Regions from separate parts of the Rothia sp. 27098_8_27 genome, predicted to be linked through region 2. Evidence: riboswitches for the same ligand, from Rfam matches in the RefSeq annotation. Region 2 holds a riboswitch; each other region holds the start of a gene.
What was found. Region 2 has a riboswitch for S-adenosylmethionine ahead of O3675_RS04300 (bifunctional o-acetylhomoserine/o-acetylserine sulfhydrylase). Riboswitches for the same ligand answer to the same signal wherever they lie in the genome.
Positions count from the first base shown of each region.

Region 1: another riboswitch for S-adenosylmethionine. It lies ahead of O3675_RS06710 (LLM class flavin-dependent oxidoreductase); the one in region 2 lies ahead of O3675_RS04300 (bifunctional o-acetylhomoserine/o-acetylserine sulfhydrylase).
Region 3: another riboswitch for S-adenosylmethionine. It lies ahead of O3675_RS03640 (hypothetical protein); the one in region 2 lies ahead of O3675_RS04300 (bifunctional o-acetylhomoserine/o-acetylserine sulfhydrylase).

Region 1 covers NZ_JAPWAJ010000005.1:60,047-62,306, reverse strand. The annotation lists gene O3675_RS06710 (LLM class flavin-dependent oxidoreductase) at 1-1,331, opposite strand, end outside; SAM riboswitch class IV at 1,446-1,554, opposite strand; SAM riboswitch class I at 1,730-1,826, shown strand; gene O3675_RS06705 (ABC transporter ATP-binding protein) at 1,831-2,260, shown strand, end outside.
Region 2 covers NZ_JAPWAJ010000002.1:195,341-197,600, reverse strand. The annotation lists gene O3675_RS04300 (bifunctional o-acetylhomoserine/o-acetylserine sulfhydrylase) at 1-840, opposite strand, end outside; SAM riboswitch class IV at 946-1,058, opposite strand; gene O3675_RS04295 (ABC transporter ATP-binding protein) at 1,399-2,260, shown strand, end outside.
Region 3 covers NZ_JAPWAJ010000002.1:26,444-28,703, forward strand. The annotation lists gene O3675_RS03635 (SNF2-related protein) at 1-666, opposite strand, end outside; SAM riboswitch class IV at 852-986, shown strand; gene O3675_RS03640 (hypothetical protein) at 1,022-1,249, shown strand; gene O3675_RS03645 (plasmid stabilization protein) at 1,260-1,694, shown strand; gene O3675_RS03650 (DUF6350 family protein) at 1,824-2,260, shown strand, end outside.

The DNA.
Region 1 (2,260 bases), on a different contig from region 2:
GTGTGGCCCTTACCGAAGATGTTCTCACGCAGGGTGTTGCCCTCGTACTCGGTGCGGTAGCGGCCGCGCTTCTGCAGCTCGGGCACAACGTACTCGATGAAGTCCTCGAAGGAGCCCGGGGAGACGTGGTATGCCAGGTTGATGCCGTCCAGGCCACCCTCATCGATCCAACGCTCCAGCTCGTCAGCAACCTGAACCGGGTCACCAACAATGACATCGCCCATGCCGCCGAGGGTGGTGTGCTCAGCGATGGCCTTGCGGGTCCACTTCTTGTCCTTCGCCTGCAGGGTGAAGGGGGTCAGGAAGGACTGAATCGACTCGGTCTGCACGTAGTTCAGGACCTCGTCCTCGTCGAACTGGGACAGGTCAACACCGGACCAGCCGCCGATGATAGCCTGTGCAGATTCGAGGTTGATGTACTTCTTGTACTCCTCGTACTTTGCCTTTGCCTTCTCTTCGGTCTCATCCACGATGACGGAGAGCATTGCGAGGATCTTGACGTCGTCACGGCTACGGCCCTGCTCCTCGGCAGCGGCGCGAATACGGTCGGTCACAACGCGGGTCAGGTCCGGGCGCAGGGCGCTGATGAACACAGCCTCAGCGTGCTTACCGGAGAACTTCTGGCCGCGGCTGGATGCACCAGCCTGGAAGATCACGGGGGTGCGCTGCGGGCTCGGCTCGGTCAGGGAGATGCCGGGCACGGAGAAGTACTTGCCCTTGTGGCCAATCGGGTGGACCTTGGAGGGGTCAGCGTAGAGGCCGCGCTCACGGTCCTTGACTACTGCGCCGTCTTCCCAGGAGCCTTCCCACAGCTTGTAGCAGACGTCCAGGAACTCGTCCGCGATCTCGTAACGCTCGTCGTGCGGGATCTGGGTGGGCAGGCCCTGGTTCTCAGCAGCCGAAGGCAGGTAAGAAGTCACAACATTGAAGCCGACGCGGCCCTCAGTGAGGTGGTCGAGGGAGGCGTAGCGGCGAGCCAGGGTGTAGGGCTGCTCAAAAGTAGCGGCAGCAGTCACGCCAAAGCCGAGGTGCTCGGTCACTGCAGCCATTGCAGAAATCTGGGTTGCGGGGTCATTCACGGGAACCTGAGCGGCACCCTCAATGGCGGGAGCGGCAGAGTTCTTGTACACGTCGTAGATACCAACAACGTCAGCGATGAACACGGCGTCAAACAGGCCGCGCTCAAGGGTCTTAGCCAGGTCAGTCCAGTACTTGATGGTGTTGTACTCGGTTGCGCGGGAGCGCGGGTGACGCCAGAGGTCGAAGCTCTGGTGACCAATGCAGGTCATTTCGAATGCGTTAACTACGATGCGCTTCTTCTGCTCAGCCATCGATTTTCCTTTCGCGAATGATCGGGGAGGATCGGGTTAGTGCCCTGCACCCCGCGCGCCGCCTCCTTTTTGCCTTCTGCGTTCGGTGGTGGCCTTCGTGCAGGTGGCGCGTTCGCGCCGTACTTGCCTCTTTTCATTGAGGCCAGATCATCATCTGGGGCACCCCGCTACGGGAGAGGGTTGCCGCCCGGCTAGCCAGAGCTTAGCGCCGGGACTCATGATCTCGTGGTTTGAGTGTACGGGGCACGCGGGAGGGAGGTCACGTTTGTGACGAAAAAATCTTTTTGTGACGTGGAACCGAAATATTTCGTGATAAATGCGAAATATACGGTCATAGAAATTCATACGCGCCCGCCGGGTTGATTGAGGCACACCACAGCCCATAGGGTGGGAGAAGCAAACCATCCAGAGCGACTGAGAGACCTGGCTCCACGACGTCGCAGCAACCGGCACGGATTCTTCCGCCCCCGGTGCTAACGCCAGGAACGATGGAAGTGACATGACACTCAACAGTGCAGTAACTGACGTACCCACCAGTGAAAAGAACGGCCGCCGTGCCGTATCCACCGCCGCCGTCCCCTTGAGCTTTGAAGACGTCGGACAATCTTTCCCCGTGCCCGGCGGAACCCACGAAGTTCTTCGCGGAGTCTCCTTCACCGCAGCCCCCGGCGAGATTATCTCCGTCATCGGCTCCTCCGGATGCGGCAAATCCACCCTCCTGCGTGCAGCAGCAGGACTGAACCGCATCACCGCAGGTACCGTGCGTATCGGCGAGAAGGCAGTGACCGGCCTCGACCCCCGCGTAGCTATCGGCTTTCAGGAACCGCGCCTGCTCCCCTGGCGCACCGTCGCCGACAACGTGGCGCTCGGGCTGCCGCAGGGCACCAAAAAATCTGAAGGCGCAGCATCCGTAGCGCGCCTGCTCGACC
Region 2 (2,260 bases):
AATGTAGGAGAGGTTCGCACCGAACGCGGAGTCCTTGCCCAGATCGCGTGCGTAGACCAGGCCGTGGTAGCCGGGGGCAGGCTGGTTGAACTTGGGGAACTTCTCGGGGTCTGCGCCGTAGTCGAAGTTACCGGAGTCCACAATCACGCCGCCGATGGAGGTGCCGTGGCCGCCCAGGTACTTGGTGGCGGAGTGGACGACCACATCCGCGCCGTGCTCGATGGGGCGCAGCAGGTAGGGGGTGGGCACGGTGTTGTCCACGATCAGGGGCACGCCGTTTTCGTGGGCAATTGCGGCGATGGGCTCAATGTCGAGCACGTCGTTGCGGGGGTTGGGCACGGACTCGCCGTAGAACAGCTTGGTGTTGGGGCGAACCGCAGCGCGCCACTCGTCGAGGTTGTCAGGATTCTCAACGAAGGTGGTTTCGATGCCGAGATCGGCGAGGGTGTACTTGAGCAGGTTATAGGTACCGCCGTACACGGAGGGCGAAGCGACCACGTGGTCACCGGCACCGGCAATGTTCAGAATTGCGTAGGTGATGGCCGCCTGACCGGAGGCCAGCAGGAGCGCGCCGACGCCGCCCTCGAGGGAGGCGATGCGGTTCTCGATAACTTCCTGGGTGGGGTTGTTGAGGCGGGTGTAGATGGGGCCCAGCTCGGCGAGAGCGAAGCGGTTTGCAGCTTGCTCTGCACTGTCAAAGACGAAGGAAGTGGTCTGGTAGATGGGTAGTGCCCGAGCTCCCGTTGTGGCATCCGGTGCCTGTCCCGCGTGAATCTGGCGGGTTTCGAACTTCCAACCGGCGGGGTTGGCGGGAGTCGGGACGGTAGTGTTGTTGCTCATGCTTGGCTCTCCTAAGGGGATAGTTAGGGGGCCGCATGCCGAGCGGTACAGGAATCGTCGTTGAGTTGTCCTGTCACGATTGATGTACCGGATTCGGTCACATCGGTCCCGCGCTTGCGTCACGCTTGTGCGTAACGCCCGGTCTTCACCCAGGGCACCCCACCGCGGAGGAGGGTTGCCGGCCAGCTAGCTGGGGCTTGTCGCTGGCGCTCTTGACCTGTTATTTAGAGTGTCATAGGGCACGGGGCGGGGTCAAGGTTTTTGTGGGTGCACGGTACTTTAAGACATTTCATTGCAAAGATGACGTTTTTTAACGTCTGTCATAAAACGTGAACGACGGTGTCGGGGCAATCCGAGGGCGAGGCAATCGAGATGCGGAGGTGGGCACCCACCACCCACATAGTAACCCCCATCACTTTTATCTACGGTTTTTCGGTACACTGAAATGACACATACACTCACGCAGGGTACAACTCACTACGGCTCGCTACGCCGTTTATCCTGCTCAGCATCCCTCCGGTATAGGGGCCAGAGGGTCATACCCGAAGGTTACCTACTATGTCTCTTGTTCTTGATGCGGCGCAGCTCAGCCGCGTCTTTGGCAAAGGTGAAAACGCTTTTACCGCCGTCGACAGGGTGTCGCTTCGCGTCAGTTCCGGTGAGATTCATGCCCTCCTCGGCCCCAATGGTGCGGGCAAAACGACGACCGTGCAGATGTGCTCGACCCTGCTCACCCCTACCGGCGGTAACCTCACCGTGAACGGTATTGACGCTATCGCCCACCCGCAGCGGGCGCGCCGTCACGTGGGCCTAGCTTTGGGAGGGGAGAACGGCTTCTACCCGCGCGCTAGTGCCCGCGACAATCTGCTGTTCTTCGCCGATGTTGCGGGGGTTTCCGGGCGGACCCGACGACACGAGGTGGAGCATGCCCTAGCACGCGTAGAGCTCACCGATGCGGCAACGCGGCCTGTCCAGGAGTTTTCCCGCGGCATGAAGCAGCGCCTACATATTGCCCGCGCCCTGCTCGGCTCCCCCGCCCTGCTCCTGCTGGATGAGCCGACCAATGGGCTCGACCCCGATATCGCTCTGACCGTGCGTACCCTCATCCGATCTCTGGCAAATGAAGGTACCGCCATTCTGCTGACGAGCCACCTGCTGGGCGAGATTGAGGACCTAGCGCACACCATCACCGTTTTGGGCGCAGGTTCTGTCGCCGTGAGCGGCAACCTCGAGGATATTGCCGCGCACGCCGGCATTGCCGCCACGACCGTGGTTCAGGTCGAGGCCACCGCCACCGAGGGCATTGATACGCTCCGCGGGTTCCTCGGCGATAAGGCGGCGGTACTTTTTGCCCCGCGTGGTTCCGGCTGGGAACTGACCCTCTACTGGCATGGCGAGCGCGCCACGTTCGAGGCGGGCG
Region 3 (2,260 bases), 170 kb from region 2:
GGAGGAGAGGTCGCGCCGCCATGCCGAGATTTTGGTGGCGGATGCCTCTGCTTGCAGGCTCGGGGAGGCGCCTAGCTCGTTGAGCGCAAAGCTTCCCTGGGTGTTTTCGGGCTCGGTAGCCGCTGCATCGGGTGCGGGCAGTTTCGCCGCGGTGGTGAGCGCACCGGAGGCGCGCAACGCCGCGAGCGGGTCGGCGGCTTTCTTCGCCTCTGCAACATCCGCACTCTTCGCTGCTACGCCATGAGAGCCAGTATTGGGCACGCCGACGGGTCCGGGGTGTTCGCTGAGCGCCTTTTTCGCTACGGAGGCGCGGTCGAGCGCGGTGAGCATGAGCGCTACGGCGTGCTTGCAGTCGGTGAGTACGGGGCAGGTGCAGCGGGCAGTGAAGGTTGCGGAGCCGCTGACGGCGGGGAAGAAGCGGACGGTCACTTCGTAGGGGATGATGGTGCTTCCGTTGACGAGCCCGGTGAGGGTGCGTTCGTCTTCGTCGTAGCTGTAGCGGATGACTTCGCGGTTGTGCTGGTAGGCGACACCGCGCTGGTAAGTGCGGTGCCCGGCCTGGCGAATGATCTGCGGTACGGTGACGGGAATTTCGGGGAAAGGATTGTTGGCGCTCACCAGCTCATTATCGCGTATCGTGCGGGCTTGCGCCTTGTCGCCGGTCATTGCCGGGTGGGTGTGCAGGATGCGTTTTTGATGCATAAAAACAGCGGTATTCACATAAGATATTCCGCGCCGTATCAAAAATTCCCGCCATTCAAAACACTTCCACAAGCCAAAACGCCAATAATCTAAATCTCTTTCAAAAAACGCTTTACTTAACTTGAGAAAATGCTGTAAGCTAAACCCAGCTTCAAGAGTTTCGACTGATAAGCTCCGACTATGGTCGAACGCCAACCCCATGTTCACGGGTGGCTCGGATGACGAAGCGGTTTGTATTCACCACCGGAATAACCGGTGGTAATTGGTACAGACAAGAGCAACGCGAAAGGATCGCGCCACTCACGGCGCAGGTTGTCACATGTACAACGGCTCTGCAACCGAAGCAGCAATCTCTCTGAACCCCTCCCGCTCCTACCAGGAAAGCCTGCGTGCCGCAGCTGTCCCCGCGCGAGGCGGATACACCGCAGTCAGCATTGACGATTACTCCCGCATTTCTTCTAAGCGCGACGAGTTCCTGAACTTCCTTCTTCTGCCGAACCCCGAGGGCATCCCCGCTATTCAGTACGCCGGTCTGCGCGTAGCGTAGCATTAGGGGTATGAATTTCTCCGGTATGCTCCTGGACTCCGACGTTCTTGCGGAGATCCGTAAGGCGGATCCTGATCCCGCCGTGGTCGCTTTTCTGCGCCGCCGCTCGTTCCGACACATGTACATTTCCGTGCTGAGTATTGGCGAGTTGAAGGGCCTGTACCCCTACCCGGAAACTGATCGTTGGATTACCGAACTTCTTGAGCGCTTTGGCGACCACGTTATTAATGTGGATGCGCATGTGAGCCTCGAGTGGGCTGGTCGTCAGGCGCCGCTCGGTGTGCATGCCGTGGGTCGTGATGATGCCGGTCCGCTGCCTACCGCCGCCCTGGAGGGTCTGATGGCGGCGAGCGCGAGTGCCTATGATTTGGAGCTGATTTCTTCTAAGGCTCAGGTGTACCGCGCCTGGGGTGTTCAGGCTTCCAACCCGTGGACTGAGGATTAAAACTTTGCCGGATGCGCGTCCTCGCGTGCGCGTCTGGATGAATACCTGTGTGAATAGTTGTGAGAACCCGCTTTCGAGTGTTAATCGGAGGCGGGTTTCGTCGTTAATTCGTGGCATGATTGAAGGACGATGAAAAGCACCTCACCTATCTCTCGTTATTCCATGCCCATGCCTCTGTGGCTTCAGGGTGTTGTTGAGCTAATTGTTACTGCCCTGTTCTCTGCGCTTGCTGTGTTTGCGGCGATGTCTGCCGTGTGGGCGACCAAGGGTTTTGGCGACATGGAGTTCTCCTCCGTGGCCGCCATGTCGGCGCACCTGTGGCTTCTGATTCACGGTGTTCCCCTGGATCTTGCGGCTGCTTTTGGTGCTTCTGCCGGCACGATGACGCTGGTGCCGCTGGGTTTGAGTATTCTGCCTCTGCTGCTCTGTTACCGTTCGGGTCGTCGCCTGGCGCGCGCCTCGTATGAGGGTGAGTTTTTGATTCCGGTGCTGTCCGGTTCGGTGACCTATGCGCTGATTAGTTCGGCGATGTACGGTTGGGCGAGCCCGCATCCGCAGCCTCTTCA